Regions from separate parts of the Agromyces solani genome, predicted to be linked through region 2. Evidence: predicted binding sites of a transcription regulator. Region 2 holds the regulator's gene; each other region holds the start of a gene.
The links. The regulator HspR, encoded in region 2, represses chaperone genes until heat shock. The targets are predictions, from matches to a motif close to AAGTTGAGTCNNNNNGACTCAACTT.

Region 1 (4,207 bases), on a different contig from region 2:
AGGAGGAGTTCGCCGAGTACAACGCGATGCCGAAGTACGTCGTGTCGACGACGCTCGACGAGTCCGACCTCGTGCCCGAGTGGCACGACACCAACCTGCTGCGTTCGATCGACGACGTCGCCCGGCTCAAGGAGGGCGAGGGCGGTCCGATCATCGTGCACGGCAGCGCGAGGCTCGCGCAGGGGCTCGCCGCCGCCGGGCTCGTCGACCGGTACCACCTCCTCGTGTTCCCGCTGCTGCTCGGCAGCGGCAAGCGCCTGTTCGCCGACGACGAGGACGCGTTCGCGAAGCTCGAGCTCACCGAGCACGAGGCCTACTCGAACGGCATCGTCAAGGTCGTCTACGACGTGGTGCGCTGACCTCTGCCGGTCGAGGAGCGCCCGACCCGGTCGGGCGCTCCTCGGGGCGTCAGGCGGCCAGTGCCGCGCGCAGCCCGTCGGCGAGCGAGGTCGTCGGGCGGCCGATGAGGCCCGCGAGCGTGTCGTTCGGCACGTCGAGCACGCCGCGGCGGATTCCGTCGTCGATGCCGGCGACGAACCCGGCGGTGCCGGCGTCGAGTCCGGCCGACTCGAGCGCGGCGACGTGCTGCTCGGTCGTGAGCGATTCGTACCGCACCTCGCGGCCGAGCACCTCGGACGCCGCGGCGGCGAGCTCGTCGTAGCTCCACGACGTGGACCCGGCGAGTTCGAGCACCCGGCCGACGTGGTCGTCGTCGATGAGCAGCACGGCGAGGCCCTCGGCGAGGTCGGCCCGGGTCGCGCTCGCGACGCGTCCGTCCGCGACGGACGCGGCGATGACGCCCGAGTCGGCCGCGCGCGAGACATCCGCTGCGTAGTTCTCGGTGTACCAGTTGTCGCGGGCGATGACCGCGGGAATGCCCGATGCGGCGATCGCCGCCTCGGTGGCGCGGTGCTCGGGCGCGAGCACGAAGTCGGCGGTCGCGGCCTGCGGGGCGCTCGTGTAGACGAGCTTCGCGACGCCGGCGGCCTTCGCGGCGTCGATGACGTTCTGGTGCTGCGCGGCGCGCTCGCCGAACTCCGTGCCCGAGACGAGCAGGACGGTGTCGACGCCGTCGAGCGCCGCGGCGATCGAGGCGGGCTCGGCGTAGTCGAGGCGCGCGGTGCGCACGCCGCGGTCGGCGAGGCCGGCGAGCTTCGCGGTGTCGCGAGCGGTCGCGACGATGTCGGCGGGGGCGACGCCGCGCGCGAGCAGCGCGTCGACGACGAGGCGGCCGAGCTGGCCCGAGGCGGCGGTGACGAGGATGGTCATGGGATTCGGTTCCTTCCGGTGAGGCGTCATCGAACTGCAACCGGATGCCTCGCGCCTGCCTTCCCTCGAATCGGTACCCACTTTTCAGTAAGGTACCCACATGGCGGTAAGTCTTGCTGAAATCCGGGAGAGCTCAGGAGAAGTTTTCACCGAGGGCTGCCCGACGCGCGTCGTGCTCGACCACATCATGAGCAAGTGGGGCGTGCTCGTGCTGCTCGCCCTCACCGATGGCACCCATCGCTGGGGCGAACTGCGCCGTGAGGTCGAGGGCATCAGCGAGAAGATGCTCGCCTCCACGCTGCGCACGCTCGAATCCGACGGACTCGTGGCGCGCACCTCCTATCCCGAGGTGCCGCCGCGCGTCGAGTACTCGCTGACGCCGCTCGGCTCCGAACTGATGGAGCGCATGCTGCCGCTCGTCGAGTGGGTCGCCCGCGAGGCGAACGGCATCGTCGGGGTGCCCGCCGCGGGGTGACGTCGGGGGCCGTGAGGCGTCGGGATGCTGCGGGGCGAGTTGGTTCGCTCAGCGCGAATCACACTTAGCACTCGCCCATGCAGAGTGCTAATCTAGATCTCGCGATGAGCGAGCATCGCTCATCTTCATCGGTCAATGGTGAACCGGAAGGAGACGAGACCATGGCCATGTTCTGGGATCCGTTCCGCGAGATCGACCGACTCGCGGAGTCCATGCTCGACGCGAGCCAGGGACCGCGGGTCATGCCGATCGATCTGTACCGCGATGGCGACCACTACGTCCTCGCGGCGGATCTGCCCGGGATCGACCCCGGCTCGGTGGACGTCGATGTCGACGGGCAGCTGCTGACGCTCCGCGCCGAACGAACCCTGCGTTCGGACGAAGCGGCGAAATGGCTCGTCCGCGAGCGACCGAGCGGGTCGTTCCTGCGCCGGATCACGCTCGGTGACGGCCTCGACACGGCCGGCATCAGCGCGCACTACGACAACGGCGTGCTGAGCGTGATCATCCCGGTCAGCGAACAGGCGAAGCCCCGCAAGATCGCGATCACCTCGGCCGGCAGCGCCGAGAAGCAGGTCACGGCGAAGTAGCGGCAGCGGCGGCGAGGGCTCGTCCCTCGCCGCCGCCGCGCTCTTCGATCAGTCGTCGAGCCGAGTGCTGTCGGCGAGAGGAAGGCCATGGCACAGACAGACACGGCGTGGCGCCGCTACGACTACGCCGTCTTTCCGATATTCCACGAGCGATTCGAAGAACGCTGGGGCGAGGGCACCGCTCCCTTCCTCGATCCCAGCGTGTACGACGAGAATCAGCCGCGCCCTCGCGCCCAGTGGGTCAACGTGGACACCGGAGCCGCTGTCGCGGTGGTGCCCGTCTGGGAGGAAGATCCATCGGCGCGTTCGTTCGCCGTGTTCTACCTCCCACCGCACGGCGGCATCTGGGTGCTCCGGCCGCAGGGCCTCGCCGGGTACATGGAGGCGCTGCCGTCGGGCCCACCACCCGACGATCGCGCCGTCGCTCTGCGCAACGACTCCTTCAGGAAGGCGGTCGAACACGCCGAGGAGTTCATCTACGGGCCGCGCGGCCGTGCATGAGCGCCGGCGCCGGACACGGTGCGGCGGCGCGCAGCGGTGCGGTGCCCGCGCGGTGCCGTGGGCGCACACGAGGGGCGGGGCCGATCCGGCCCCGCCCCTCGTGGGGAGTCGGGCTACTTCGCCTGGTGGGCGCGCACCCGGGTCGCGACGAACACCGCGGCACCCGCGGCGAGCAGGGCGAATGCCGTCCACCCGAGCACGTCGACGAAGCCGGCACCGGTCGAGGCGAGGCCGGCCGCCTGCGAGCCGTCGGCTCCGCTCGACCCGGAGGCGTCCGACCCCGCGTCGCCGGAGCCGGAGCCCGAGCCCGAGTCCGAGCCGCCCGAGTCTCCGCCCGGGGCCGCCACCGTCACCGGCGTCGAGGCGACCGTCACGCCGTCGATGAGCACGACGACCTCGTGCGCGCCGGGCGGCGTCGCGGACGGGATCGTCGCGTCGAGGGTGAAGGCGCCCGAGGCATCCGTGTCGACCGTGCCGAGCACCACCGGGTCGGAGTGCAGCTCGACCGAGAAGCCCTCCGTGCCGCCGGCGAGGTCGCTCGCCGAGACCGTGATGCGGCCGCCCGGGCGCAGGTCACCGCTCACCTCGACCGTGCCCTCGACGGTGGTCGGGTCGGTGGGCTCGGGGTCGACGGGCGGGTTCGAGGGGCCGGTCGTGTCGTCGCCGAGGCCCTCGAAGAACACGGCGAGCTCGGCGATCGCCTCGTCGGCGAAGGCGTACGCCGCAGCCTGCTTCTCGGGGTTCGGGTTCGTCGCGTAGCTGCCGGGGCGGTCGTTCACGTACCACCACTCGGTCATGTACTCCTTGTAGGTGCCGTCGCCGTTGTCGTGGATCCACTGGCGTGCGACCGGTGCGGCCCGGCCGTCGACCGTGTTGGCGCGGTCGTACTCGAGCAGGAACGGCACCTGCAGCTTCTTCGCGGTGGCGAGCGGCTGCGCGGTGTCGCCGCCGGGGTGGTAGTCCACCTGCTGGTAGGCGAGCTTCGGGTCGGAGCTCGGCTGGTACTGCGTCTTCAGGCCGGGCAGGTACTCGTTCACGAGATCGCCGTAGAAGTTCGCGAACGGCGACTTCGTGTCGCGGATGTGCAGGTGGTTGCCCGAGGCGCCGTCGAGGCGCAGGTCGAAGAAGTACACCTGCTCGACGTCGTTCGCGACGGCCTGCCGGTTGACCTCCTTCAGCACGGCGCGGGTGTTGTGGCACCACGTTCCGCCGAAGAACAGCACGACGTCGCCGTCGCTGTCGAGGAGGTTCACGAGCTCGGGGTAGGTCACGTTCCGCACGCGCCAGTCGGCGTCGGACTCGTCGATGATCGTGCCGGGGCCGTAGGCGTCGCCTGCCGGCACCTGCGCGACGTGCTTCGCGTCGACGACCT
Region 2 (4,207 bases):
TCGCGATCCAGGTCTTCCAGGGCGAGCGCGACTTCACGCGCGACAACAAGGCGCTCGGCACGTTCGAGCTGACCGGCATCGCGCCCGCACCGCGCGGCATCCCGCAGATCGAGGTCACCTTCGACATCGACGCGAACGGCATCGTGCACGTGTCCGCGAAGGACAAGGGCACCGGCAAGGAGCAGTCGATGACGATCTCGGGCGGCTCGAGCCTCCCGAAGGACGACATCGACCGCATGGTGCGCGAGGCGGAGGAGCACGCCGCAGAGGACAAGGCGCGCCGCGAGTCGGCCGAGACCCGCAACTCCGCCGAGCAGCTCGCCTACTCGGTCGAGAAGCTCATCAAGGACAACGACGACAAGCTCCCCGCCGACGTCAAGTCCGAGGTGCAGGGCGACGTCGACGCGCTGAAGTCGGCGCTCGCGGGCGACGACGACGACGCGGTCAAGACCGCGTTCGAGAAGCTCTCGCAGTCGCAGACCAAGCTCGGCGAGGCCATCTACGCGCAGTCGCAGGCGGATGCCTCCGCCGCGGCCGGCGAGGACGCCTCGGCGACGGGCCAGGCCGGTGACGCCTCCTCGGACGAGGACGTGGTCGACGCCGAGGTCGTCGACGACGAGGACGAGAAGAAGTAACCATGACCGACGAGCAGAACCAGAACCACGACGAGGAGCCGGTGATCCGCGACAAGCGTCGCATCGACCCCGAGACCGGTGAGGTTCGGCAGCCGGCGGCCGACGGGGCGCCCGAAGAGGGCGCCCCCGAGGCATCCGACTCGTTCGACGACGAGGCCGAGCTCACGGTCGACGACATCCTGAACGCGGCGAACGCCGAGGTGCAGGAGCCGAGCGACGAGCACCTCGCCGACCTGAAGCGGGTCACCGCCGAGTACGCGAACTACCGCAAGCGCACCGAGGCGAACCGCGAGATCGAGCGCGAGCGCGCGGTCGGCGCGGCCGTCGCCGTGCTGCTGCCGGTGCTCGACGACCTCGACCGGGCCGAGAAGCACGGCGACCTCGAGGGCGATTCGCCCTTCGCGACGATCGCCGCGAAGCTGCGCGGCGCCGTCGAGAAGCTCGGGCTGGCCTCGTTCGGCGAGGTCGGCGAGCCGTTCGACCCGCAGCGCCACGAGGCGATCTTCCAGCAGCCCAGTGACGAGGTCGAGGTCGACACGGTCGCCGACGTCGTCGAGACCGGGTACACGCTGGGCGGCGTGCAGCTGCGCGCCGCGAAGGTCGTCGTCAAGACGCCGGCGGCCTAGCCCGCGCATCCGTCCGCCGGTCGAGTAGCGACGAAGGAGCGTATCGAGACCCCTCAGCAGGTCTCGATGCGCTCCGCTACTCGACCGGCGTTCCACATTCAGACAGACTTTTCAGAAAGGAGGTGCCGATGGCCAGTCAGGACTGGTTCGACAAGGACTTCTACCAGGTGCTCGGCGTCTCCAAGGACGCGAGCGACGCGGAGATCAAGAAGGTCTACCGCAAGCTCGCACGCAAGTACCACCCCGACCAGAACCCGGGCGACACCGCCGCCGAGGCGAAGTTCAAGGAGATCAGCGAGGCGAACGCCGTGCTCTCCGACCCCGAGCAGCGCAAGGAGTACGACGCGATCCGGGCGATGGGCTCGGGTGCGCGGTTCACCGCGCCCGGCGCGGGCGGCCAGGGCGGCTTCGACGACGTCTTCGGCGGCATGTTCGGCGGCCAGGGCGGGCAGCGCTACACGTTCCAGCAGGGCGGCGCCGACTACGACGACCTGCTCGGCGGGCTGTTCGGCAGCGGCCGGTTCGGTCAGCCGTCGGGCGGATACCGCGGCTTCGGCGGCCCGAGCAAGGGCCGGGATGTCACGGCGTCGACGACCCTCGACTTCATCACCGCGACGAAGGGCGACCAGATCACGCTGCAGACGGCCGACGGCCGTCCGATCACCGTGCGCATCCCCGCCGGCGTGGCCGACGGCCAGAAGATCCGCCTCCGCGGCAAGGGCCACCCGTCGCCCGACGGCGGCGAGTCCGGTGACCTCATCCTCACCGTGAACGTGCGCAAGCACCCCGTGTTCGAGCGCGACGGGCTGAACCTGCGGGTCACCGTGCCGGTGACGTTCGCCGAGGCGGCGCTCGGTGCGACGATCCAGGTGCCGACGCTCGGCGGCGCCCCAGTGAAGCTCAAGGTCGCCCCCGGCACCCCGAGCGGCCGGGTGCTCCGCGTCAAGGGCCGCGGGGTCGAGACGAAGAAGGGCACGGGCGACCTGCTGGCCGTCGTGCAGGTCGCGGTCCCGTCGCACCTGTCGAAGGACGCGCAGGCCGCCGTCGAGGCGCTCGCCGCGGCCCTGCCCGACGAGAACCCGCGCGACGAACTGCTCGCGAAGGCCCGGGGCTGACGGTGGACGCGTCGAGCCCGCTGTTCGTGATCTCGGTCGCCGCCGAGCTCGCGGGCATGCACCCGCAGACGCTGCGGCAGTACGACCGGCTCGGGCTCGTCTCGCCGGGGCGCACCGCGGGCAAGTCGCGCCGCTACTCGATGCACGACGTCAACCGGCTGCGCGAGATCGCGCAGCTCTCGAGCGAGGGCGTGAGCCTCGAGGGCATCCGCCGGGTGCTCGGGCTCGAGGACGAGGTGCAGTCCCTTCGCGCCCGCGTGCGCGAGCTCGAGGGCGCGCTCGCCGACGAGATGCTGAATCGGCCCGGGCGGCGCGTGTTCGCCGCCGGCTCGGCCGGCGAGGTCGTCACCCTCAAGGCGGGCACCCGCGTCCGGCGCGAGAACGCCGTCGTCGTCTGGCGCCCGCTCGAGCGCGACTGACGCCCGGGCGCGAGTGAGCGCGTTCGCGACGAGCAAGCGCGTTCGGCCACGCGCACTCGTCGCGAACGCGCTCGATCGGCGCGTATCCGGCGGATCCCCGCGCTCAGCCCCTGACGGGGTAGGAGACGATCCGACCGTCGCCGAAGACGCCGGCCGAGACGATCAGCTTGCCGCTCTGCCACTCGACGCCGGCCGGGCTGTCGACCTCGGCGAAGGTCGAGACCGTGCCGTCGCGGGCGATCGTCGACACCTTGCCGCCGAACATCTCGCTGACGAAGATCGTGCCGTTCGGTGCGACGGCGAGTCCCGTCGCCCCGACGAAGCCGGTCGCGAGCTCCTCGATGTCCCCGCTCGCCGGGTCGATGCGGTACACCGAGCCGAACGGGAAGCCGAGTCCGGGTGCACCGGGCAGCGTCGTCACGTAGAGCATGCCGTCGGTGCCCATCTCGACATCGGTCGGCACCGGCTCTGCGTCGTAGGTCAGGCCGACGACGCATTCGTCGAGGACGATCGGCTGCCCCTCGGCCTCGCCGACGACGCGCATCTCGTCGGTCACGACGAGCGGCTGCGGCGGCAGCACGGCGACGGTCGACACCTCGTCGCCGACGACCTTCAGCACGGCGTTCATCCCGGAGTCGGCGACGTAGGTCGCGTCGGCGAGGGTCAGCGTGCCGTACGCGTGCGTGTCGACGATCCCCGAGTAGCGGGGGATCACGAACGGCGGCAGCGTCGCCGCGCACTCGTCGGAGATCGACTCGAAGCCGTACCAGTTCTCGCCGTCGGGGTTGTTCTCCTGCTCCCAGGCGAGCAGGTCGATCGAGGTGTCGCCGCCGGGGCCGCTCGACTTCAGCCACGACCCCTGGATCGAGAACTCGTCACCGGCGCGCTCGCTCCAGGTGACGGTGGGGCCGAGCACCGAGACGCCCGTCGAGTCGGGCCCCTCCGACAGGGTCTCCCGGGTGTCTCCCGCGATGCGCGTCACCTCGCCGAGGAACGACTGGCCGACCGTGATGACCCCGTCGGCGGAGAGATCGAAGGTCAACGGGCCGACGAGATGTTCGGCGAGCACGGCGGGCAGGCCCGGCCTCGGCGCCTTCGGTGCGGCGTTCGCCGGTGCGGCGACGGCGGTCAGTACGCCGATCGCGACGACGGTGCTGAGGGTGAGGATGGATGAACGACGCATCGGTGGACTCCGACCTGTTCGGCTCACGGAACCGCCCTTCACGCGCGCTCCCGCGCGCACGGAAAGCCTCGGGTGGGCGGATCCGCGACCGAAGCTACTCCGGTCGCGCAGGCGCCTCCACCCCCCGTTCGCGTGAGTGCCGGCGTCGCGAGCGGGGCGTCAGCGGCTCAGCGGCCCCACGCCGAGGCGGGCGCCTCGATGACCTCGTACGGCCGGGAGCTCCAATGGG
Region 3 (4,207 bases), on a different contig from region 2:
CTCCACAAACCGAGTGGTATCCAGGAAGTAATTCGGGTACGCGCTACGGAGCCCAACAATCGAGCTGACAGCCACCATGACAACATCAACTCCCTCGCCAACATTGCCCTCCATAGCCGCATATGCCGCGGAGGCATCGTCTGGGCGTTTGAATCCGCGTATCGTGAGCTGGTTCTCCCTGACATCAAGGGTCAGGAGAACATACTTGGCGCCTGCCATGTGCTCCTCGGAGAGCTGTAGCAGCGTGGCGTATCCCTGCAGCTTGTTGACCACGTCCAGCTGATTCGCGAGTGCTCGAAGCTCGAGCTTGAGCTCCCCCAAGTCTTCAGAGGTACCAGGCACAGTGGGACGTCCCTCCGCCACAGCAATCACCGAACTCATCACTGCGAAGAACCTGAGCCATTCTTTATCGCCAGCACTTGATTTCAGCGCCTGATCGGTGAACAAGCCGACGGTTTCTACGGCTGTCGCCCAGGCGTGCTGCAACCTTGACCGGATCTGCACCTCAATTCGCAAGTCATTCCACGTCGGGATCTTGTCGCTCCTGTACGCGTAGATGACGTGGACACCGCGATAGCCTGAAGGTTTCGGATCATCGATGTAGTTGTCGCGTCGGACTAGCCGGTGTTTGTGCTTGGACTGCATGAGGTTCTCAAACAAGAGATCGACGCGCTCGATGTCGCTCACAACTGCTCGACACCCCCCAAGGTCTTGCATTCGAGCAAGGTTCATCGACGGGAAGCGAGTGAGCTTGCCAACAATCGATGGCAGCCGCTTGATTCTTTGGGCCACAAGCCCATCTGGATCAATTGCTTGGGCACGCTTGCGCAAGTTCATCTGCAAGGTGTTCAGAGGGAAGCTATGAGCCGAGCGCCAATTGTTCGCAATGGCGACCGCCATCCCCCGATCAGCTGGTGATGCGAACGGGTCGATCAGTGTTTGCCCGGCTCGCTCGATTTGGCCTTTTCCGTACGAAGGTGATGTCCACGCCACATCGTGAACCTAGCAGCCCGCACGGACACTACTGCCGGGGCGCGCTTTCTGGCCTCTGGATGCAGCTTTGAGTGAGCCATCCAGGTTGCATCTCGCCGAAACCTCCGCACTTGCGACGGTCCGAGCACATTGAATCTCCACCGCAGCACCGCAAACACCGGGTGGTGGTGGCTAGACGCGGTGGGAGCTTTCGGCTAGAAAGGCTCGCCGCTCATCTCCTCGTAGGCGGGTATGTCCTCGGGATGGCCGGCGAGAAAAGCCTTGCTTGTCTGCTTCAAGTTGTTCTCGTCGTACCACTCGAGGCTGAGGTTAACGCCGTAAGCCCAGCCTCGTGCTGAGATATCGGCTCTGAACAGCCCTGAGCTGACTCCTGACAATGTTTCCCAATGTCCGGCGTCAAGGAGCGTGAGATCACTGTCAGGCTCAAGATGGACCTCATTTGCGATACTCCGCGGCATGAGATTGCGAAGAATGAAGTCCTTGCCGTCGCCCGTATCCTCTCCCCCGGCGGACACGGTCCAGCGAGGAGATGGCAATGGCAGCGTGGGGTTTTTCACATCCGCGCTGGTCTCGGAGCGCACACTCGCCTCACGCGTGGCCAGCGATGCCGCCATCATAGAGATCGATTTGTCGAGTCGCTTTTGATCCTCGATTGTCCCTCTCGCAACTGTCTTCGCAAGATGTTGGGCGTCGGCGAGGATCGTGTCGCGCAGTGTCTTGACGGCTTTCCGATGCTGCCGCTGACTGACAGGCCGACCGTCCCAGAGCCACTTCGCCAGACGACCGAGCCAACTCCAAACCGCGATCCGCCACGACGCGATGATGAATGTCATCATGAGCAGGACAATTGCGATGCCGATTGCGATACCGACAAGATATGCCCACCACGGGAGCTTGCTTTCGGCCGCCCAGCCGTCAAGGGCTCTCGTTATCGGCCAGCCGAGGATCGCGCCAACGATTGCACCGATGAGAATTTCGACAGGAGTGTTCACCCCTCGCTTCTCAGGGGCGATCACGTCGATCTCACCGGTCACATTCGAAGGCTATCGAAAAGCTGCAAGGAGCTGCGCCTGCATGGTCGTTGCCGCAATCGCTCTGACCTGAGGAGGTTGCTCGATGTTGCGTGGACCAGTGGGCCCACTATCGTGCGGAAGCGCACGGGTTTGAGCGCAGATTCGGCACGGAAAGCTGCCATCGCGCGCACGGCAGTACTGGAAGACGAGATAAGCGGGAATACCCGGATCGCCGCAGCGTTGAACTTGAGCGAACCACACTCAACTTCAACCAGGAGGCCAGGTGCCCAACGACTTCAACGAGGCAGGCGCGAGCTCGTTCGACGAGTTCCTTGCCCGATACCTCGCGGGTGAGCAGGCGCGACAGGCGCGGTCGATCGACCTCAGCCGGTTCCTTACTGCGCGCACCCAGAGCATTCTTCAGCAGGCCGGACGCTTCGCCCTCGAGCGCGGACAGACCGAGCTCGACGCCCTGCACATCCTGCGCGTGATCGTCGAGGACGAGAGCGTTCAACAGGCGATCCGGCGCATCGGGGCGAGCCCCGAGCGCATCATCACGGCGACCGAGGCGCGTCTGCCTGGCGCCGGTGACGTCGCCGACATCAACGCGGCGACGATCACGCCAAGCGCGAGCCGTGCGCTGTTCCACAGCTACCAGGTGGCGCGGTCGTCGGGGGCGACGTACATCGACCCTGAGCACCTGTTCTTCGCGCTCGTGCTGGGGCAGGATGCGCCTGCGGGGCAGGTGCTGGCCCGGGCGGGGGTGACGGCTGAGGCGTTGACGCAGGGGATGCGTCAGGACTTCGAGAGCCAGACCGAGGGCGAGGGTGGTTTCGATACGCGTCCTCCTTCGTCGGGCGCTACTCAACCGACCGAGTCGACCACGCCGATGCTCGACAAGTTCGGCATGGACCTGACCGAGCGGGCCGCGAACGGCGAGCTCGACCCGGTGATCGGGCGTGCCGACGAGATCGAGCAGACGATCGAGATCCTGTCGCGCCGCACGAAGAACAACCCCGTGCTCGTCGGCGAGGCCGGCGTCGGCAAGACGGCGATCGTCGAGGGCCTCGCCCGCGCGATCGTCGAGGAGAACGTGCCCGAGGCCCTGCTCGGCAAGCGCGTCATCGCGCTCGACCTGCCCGGCATGCTCGCCGGCACCCGCTACCGCGGCGACTTCGAAGAGCGCCTCACGAAGACGATGGAGGAGATCGCCGCCAACAAGGGCGACCTCATCGTCTTCATCGACGAGGTGCACACGGTCGTCGGCGCCGGTGGCGCGGGCGACGGCGGCATGGACGCAGGCAACATCCTCAAGCCGCGCCTCGCGCGGGGCGAGCTGCACCTCGTCGCCGCGACTACGCGGGGCGAGTACCGCAAGATCGAGAAGGACCCGGCGCTCGAGCGCCGCTTCCAGCCGGTGCGCGTCGGCGAGCCGTCGATCGAAGACGCCGTGCTGATCCTGCAGGGCCTGAAGCCCGCGTACGAAGACCACCACGGTGTCGAATACACGGACGCCGCGATCCGCGCCGCCGTCGAGCTGAGCGACCGCTACCTGAGCGATCGCGTGCTGCCCGACAAGGCGATCGACCTGATCGACCAGGCCGGGGCGCGGCTGCGGCTGCGCCTCGGTGTGAAGGTGGATGTCTCCGCGCTGCAGGCGCGACTCGGGGAGCTCGAGGCGGAGAAGAACGCCGCCGTGAGTGCTGAGCACTATGAGGAGGCGTCGCGGATTCGGGACGAGATCTCGAAGGTGCAGGCGAAGCTCGATGAGGCGATGGTCGGTCGAGTAGCGACGCAGGAGCGTATCGAGACCACCACCGAGGGTTTCGATACGCGTGCTCCTTCGTCGCTCGCTACTCAACCGGCGACCATTGTCGACGAGGCGCAGATCGCGGCCGTGATCTCGCGTGCCACCGGCATCCCGGTGAACCGCCTCACCGAGACCGAGCGCGAGCGCCTCGCCGACCTCGAGGGCGAGCTGCACGAGCGCGTCATCGGGCAGGACGACGCCGTCACCGCCGTCGCCAAGGCCGTGCGCCGCAACCGCACCGGCATGGGTGACTCGCGTCGGCCTGTCGGGTCGTTCCTGTTCCTCGGCCCGACGGGTGTCGGCAAGACCGAGCTCGCAAAGGCCCTCGCCGACCGCCTGTTCGACGACGAGACCGCCGTGATCCGCTTCGACATGTCGGAGTTCGGCGAGC
Region 4 (4,207 bases), on a different contig from region 2:
ATACGCATAGGATCCGTCACATGGATGCCTCCGATGACGACGGCCTCGAGCCGCTCGGCGAACTCGACCTCGCGATCGTGCACGCCCTGCAGATCGATGCCAGGGCGCCGTGGACCCGCATCGCCGCGGCAGTCGGCGCCGACTCGGCGACGGTGGTCCGCCACTGGCAGGCCCTGCGCGACGAATCGAGGGCCTGGCTCACCGCGTGGCCGACACCGGAGCGATGGTCGTCGACCACCGACGTCGCCGTGGTGCTGCTCGACCGGCGCACGGGCGGAACCGGGGTGGAGGAGATCGTCGCCCGGCCGTGGGCGCTCAGCGTCGACGAGACCTCGGCCGGTTGGCTCGTGCTCGTCGCCGGGACCGGCGGCCTTCCCGTGCTGGGCGAACGCGTGCGCGAGATGGACGCCCTCGGCGAGCGGGTACGACGGATGGACGTCGCCGCCGCGATCACCGCGGAGGACTCGACCTGGCGGCTGCGAGTGCTCTCGCGCCGGCAGCGGCAGGCGCTCGCGGCTCCGAGGCCCAGCGGCGATCTCCGCCCGCCCCGGGCCGACGTCGTCGCCGAACTCGCCGAAGCCCTCGACGACGACCCGCGGCTGCCGGCCGCCGCGCTCGCCGGGGTCCTCGGCGTCTCGGAGGCCACGGCCCGCCGGACCGTCGATCGGGCCGTCGCATCGGGCCTCCTCCGGCTCGGCTGCGACCTCGCGATGCCCGCGGCGGGGTATCGGCGCGGGGCGGTGCTGTGGGCCCGCGCGAGCGACGGCGAGGCGGCGGCGACCCGTGCCGCACAGCTTCCCGAGGCGCACCGCGTCGGCGTGGTCGTCGGGCGTGCCCCGGTGTTCGTCTGCGTGCGCGCCCGGTCGCTCACCGAGTTGCAGCGGATCGAGGCGTCGTGGGGCGGCGACGTCGAGGTCGTCGATCGATGGACCGTGCTGCGCGAGGTGAAGCGCAACGGGCATGTCCTCGACGGGGCGGGGCGTTCGATCGCACGTGTGCCCGTACGGTGGTGAGGGTCCAGCCGGCGCGACGCGCCTCGGCGCGCGTCAGCGGATCCCGGCCGGGACGGTCGTGGCGGCCGCGCGCAGCCGGTCGTCGAGCCGGTAGCGCGAGAGCGGCAGGAGGCTGGTGACGCAGAGGGCCGCCGGGATCACCGAGACGCCGAGCACGATCGCCCACTGCGCGGCATCCGACTGCGCGACATCGCCGCCCGTGGCTGCGCGGTAACCGCCGAGCGTGAGCACGACGCCGAGCACGGCAGGCCCGAGCGCGTAGCCCAGCAGCTCGAAGCCGGACCACACCCCCGAGATCATCCCGATCCGGTTGGTGCCGTTCCGTCTCGCGTCGTCGGCCGCGAAGTCGGGCAGCATCGCGAGGGGGAAGAGCTGCGCACCGGCGTAGCCGATGCCGACGGCGCCCGAGGCGATCAGCAGCGGCGTCGCATCCCCCGTCCGTGCCGCGAGGAGGGCGACGAGCCCCGCCGACATCACGACCGTCGCGACGACGAAGCCGCGCTTCTTGCCGATCCGCCGCGCGAGCAGCGACCACGCAGGGGTCAGCACGAGGGCGGGCGCGACGAAGCAGACGAAGGCGAGGGTGGCGATGCCCGGGTCGTGCACGACGTGACGGGCCACGTAGACGACGCCGCCGAGCACCATCCCGATCCCGACGGCCTGCAGCACGTAGGCGGTGATGAGCGCGCGGGCGTCGCGGTCGCGCAGCACCACCGCGAGCTGTTCGAACAGGCGGCCCCCGGCCACCTCGTCGCGGGTGAGGGGCGTCCCTCGCGTGCCCCACCACACGCCGATCGTGCCGATGAGGATGAGGGCGGCCATCGCGCCGGCCATCAGGCGATAGCCCGCGACGCCGCCCACGAGCTCGACGAGCGCGGGAGCGGTCGCCCCCGAGACGAGGATCGCGAGCGTGAACACGATGACCCGCCAGGTGACGAGGCGGGTGCGCTCGGAGTAGTCGTCGGTGATCTCGGCCGACATCGCGAGATACGGCACCTGGAAGAACGCGTAGACCGTCGCGGTGGCGAGGAACAGCGTGAGCACCCAGATCGCGGCCGCCGCGGGCGGTGCGGTCGGGCCGAGGAACATCGCCGCGAAGGCGAGCGCGAGCAGGATGCCCGCGCGCAGCATGAACGGGCGACGGCGGTCGTGCGGATGCGTCGAGCGATCGCTGATCCGCCCCGCGACCGGGTTGAGGAAGAAGTCCCACGCCTTCGGGGCGAACACGATCATGCCGGCGACCGCCGCCTCGACCCCGAGGAGGTCGGTGAGGAACGGCATCAGGATGAGGCCGGGCACCGTGCCGTAGGTGCCGGAGGCGATGCCGCCGAGGGCGTAGCCCACTCGTGAGCGGCGGGGGAGGGCGGTCATGGAGGTGAGCGTAGGGCCGCTCGGGCCGACGCGCGGGCCATCTGCGGCGAAACCGTCATCGCGGGGGAGCGAAGCCAGGACATCCGTCGTGCGGGCGGGCGCGCCGCGCCGGTCCGTGCGCTCCCGCGCGGATTCGGAGGCTGGCCGGCCCGAGGCATCCGGTCTAGCGTGAGTCGCGGGGGAGATTCCGGTGCGGAATCCGGAATACCGACCCCCTTCGCGAAGTTGAGTTCAGTAGACTCAAGTTTTGAACGAAGGGACACTGAGTGGCAAACATGCAGGGCGCGCCGAACTCGCAGGAGGAGCAGAAGTCGGCGCTCGAACAGTTCGGCGTCAACCTGACCGACCTCGCGAAGGCCGGCAAGCTCGACCCGGTGATCGGCCGCGACGCCGAGATCCGGCGCGTGAGCCAGGTGCTGACCCGTCGTACCAAGAACAACCCCGTGCTCATCGGCGAGCCCGGCGTCGGCAAGACCGCCGTGGTCGAGGGGCTCGCCCAGCGCATCGTCGCGGGCGACGTCGCCGAGTCGCTGAAGGACAAGCAGCTCGTCTCGCTCGACATCTCCGCCCTCGTCGCGGGCGCCATGTACCGCGGCCAGTTCGAGGAGCGGCTGAAGGCCGTGCTCAAGGAGATCAACGAGGCCGAGGGCGGCATCATCACGTTCGTCGACGAACTGCACCTGCTCATGGGCGCGGGCGGCGGCGAGGGCTCGGTCGCGGCCTCCAACATGCTGAAGCCCATGCTCGCCCGCGGCGAGCTGCACCTCATCGGCGCGACGACGCTCGACGAGTACCGCGAGTACATCGAGAAGGATGCCGCGCTCGAGCGCCGATTCCAGCAGGTGTACGTCGGCGAGCCGTCGGTCGAGGACACGATCGCGATCCTGCGCGGGCTCAAGGGCCGTTACGAGGCCCACCACGGGGTCACCATCTCCGACGCCGCACTCGTGGCCGCGGCATCCCTCTCGAACCGGTACATCACGGCGCGGCAGCTGCCCGACAAGGCCATCGACCTCATCGACGAGGCCATGTCGCGACTCAAGATGGAGATCGACTCGTCGCCCGTCGAGATCGACCAGCTCAAGCGCCAGGTCGATCGCATGAAGCTCGAGGAGCTCGCCCTCAAGAAGGAGAAGGACGAGGCCTCGAAGGAGCGCCTCGCGAAGCTGCGCGAGACCCTCGTCGAGCACGAGCGCGAGCTCGCCGAGCTCGAGGCCCGCTGGGCGCGCGAGCGCCAGGGCCTCAACCGGGTCGGCGACCTCAAGAAGCAGCTCGACGAGGCGGTGACCCAGCGCGACCTCGCGCTGCGCGCCGGCGACTACCAGAAGGCGTCGCGGCTCGAGTACGAGACCATCAAGAACCTCCAGCGCGACCTCGAGGCGGCCGAGCAGGCCGACGCGGCGGGCAACGCCGGCGGCGAGCCCCGCATGGTCAACGAGCAGGTCACCGACGAGGACATCGCCGCGGTGATCTCGGCGTGGACGGGCATCCCCGTCGGCAAGCTCATGCAGGGCGAGACCGAGAAGCTGCTGCACCTCGAGCAGGAGCTCGGCAAGCGCCTCATCGGCCAGAAGCCGGCCGTCGCGGCGGTCGCCGACGCGGTGCGCCGCTCGCGCGCGGGCATCAACGACCCGAACCGGCCGACCGGCTCGTTCCTGTTCCTCGGGCCGACGGGCGTCGGCAAGACCGAGCTCGCGAAGGCGCTCGCCGAGTTCCTCTTCGACGACGAGCGCGCCATGGTGCGCATCGACATGTCGGAGTACGGCGAGAAGTTCTCCGTCTCGCGGCTCGTCGGCGCGCCTCCCGGGTACGTCGGCTACGAC

Region 1: a site for HspR is predicted at 1,846-1,870, ahead of AC3RJ7_RS01800 (Hsp20/alpha crystallin family protein). Genes of this name have one in related genera too.
Region 3: a site for HspR is predicted at 2,250-2,274, ahead of AC3RJ7_RS08905 (ATP-dependent Clp protease ATP-binding subunit). Genes of this name have one in related genera too.
Region 4: a site for HspR is predicted at 2,607-2,631, ahead of AC3RJ7_RS18735 (ATP-dependent Clp protease ATP-binding subunit). Genes of this name have one in related genera too.

Annotation. Positions count from the first base shown of each region.
Region 1 covers NZ_JBYRER010000001.1:377,492-381,698, forward strand. The annotation lists gene AC3RJ7_RS01785 (dihydrofolate reductase family protein) at 1-359, shown strand, start outside; gene AC3RJ7_RS01790 (SDR family oxidoreductase) at 409-1,269, opposite strand; gene AC3RJ7_RS01795 (winged helix-turn-helix transcriptional regulator) at 1,370-1,744, shown strand; gene AC3RJ7_RS01800 (Hsp20/alpha crystallin family protein) at 1,906-2,334, shown strand; gene AC3RJ7_RS01805 (hypothetical protein) at 2,422-2,835, shown strand; gene AC3RJ7_RS01810 (hypothetical protein) at 2,949-4,207, opposite strand, start outside.
Region 2 covers NZ_JBYRER010000003.1:871,656-875,862, forward strand. The annotation lists gene dnaK (molecular chaperone DnaK) at 1-635, shown strand, start outside; gene AC3RJ7_RS16470 (nucleotide exchange factor GrpE) at 638-1,261, shown strand; gene AC3RJ7_RS16475 (DnaJ C-terminal domain-containing protein) at 1,390-2,376, shown strand; gene AC3RJ7_RS16480 (heat shock protein transcriptional repressor HspR) at 2,379-2,795, shown strand; gene AC3RJ7_RS16485 (ScyD/ScyE family protein) at 2,899-3,978, opposite strand; gene AC3RJ7_RS16490 (hypothetical protein) at 4,146-4,207, opposite strand, start outside.
Region 3 covers NZ_JBYRER010000002.1:237,939-242,145, forward strand. The annotation lists gene AC3RJ7_RS08895 (RelA/SpoT domain-containing protein) at 1-993, opposite strand, end outside; gene AC3RJ7_RS08900 (hypothetical protein) at 1,188-2,027, opposite strand; gene AC3RJ7_RS08905 (ATP-dependent Clp protease ATP-binding subunit) at 2,290-4,207, shown strand, end outside.
Region 4 covers NZ_JBYRER010000006.1:10,509-14,715, reverse strand. The annotation lists gene AC3RJ7_RS18745 (Lrp/AsnC family transcriptional regulator) at 21-1,013, shown strand; gene AC3RJ7_RS18740 (MFS transporter) at 1,047-2,384, opposite strand; gene AC3RJ7_RS18735 (ATP-dependent Clp protease ATP-binding subunit) at 2,660-4,207, shown strand, end outside.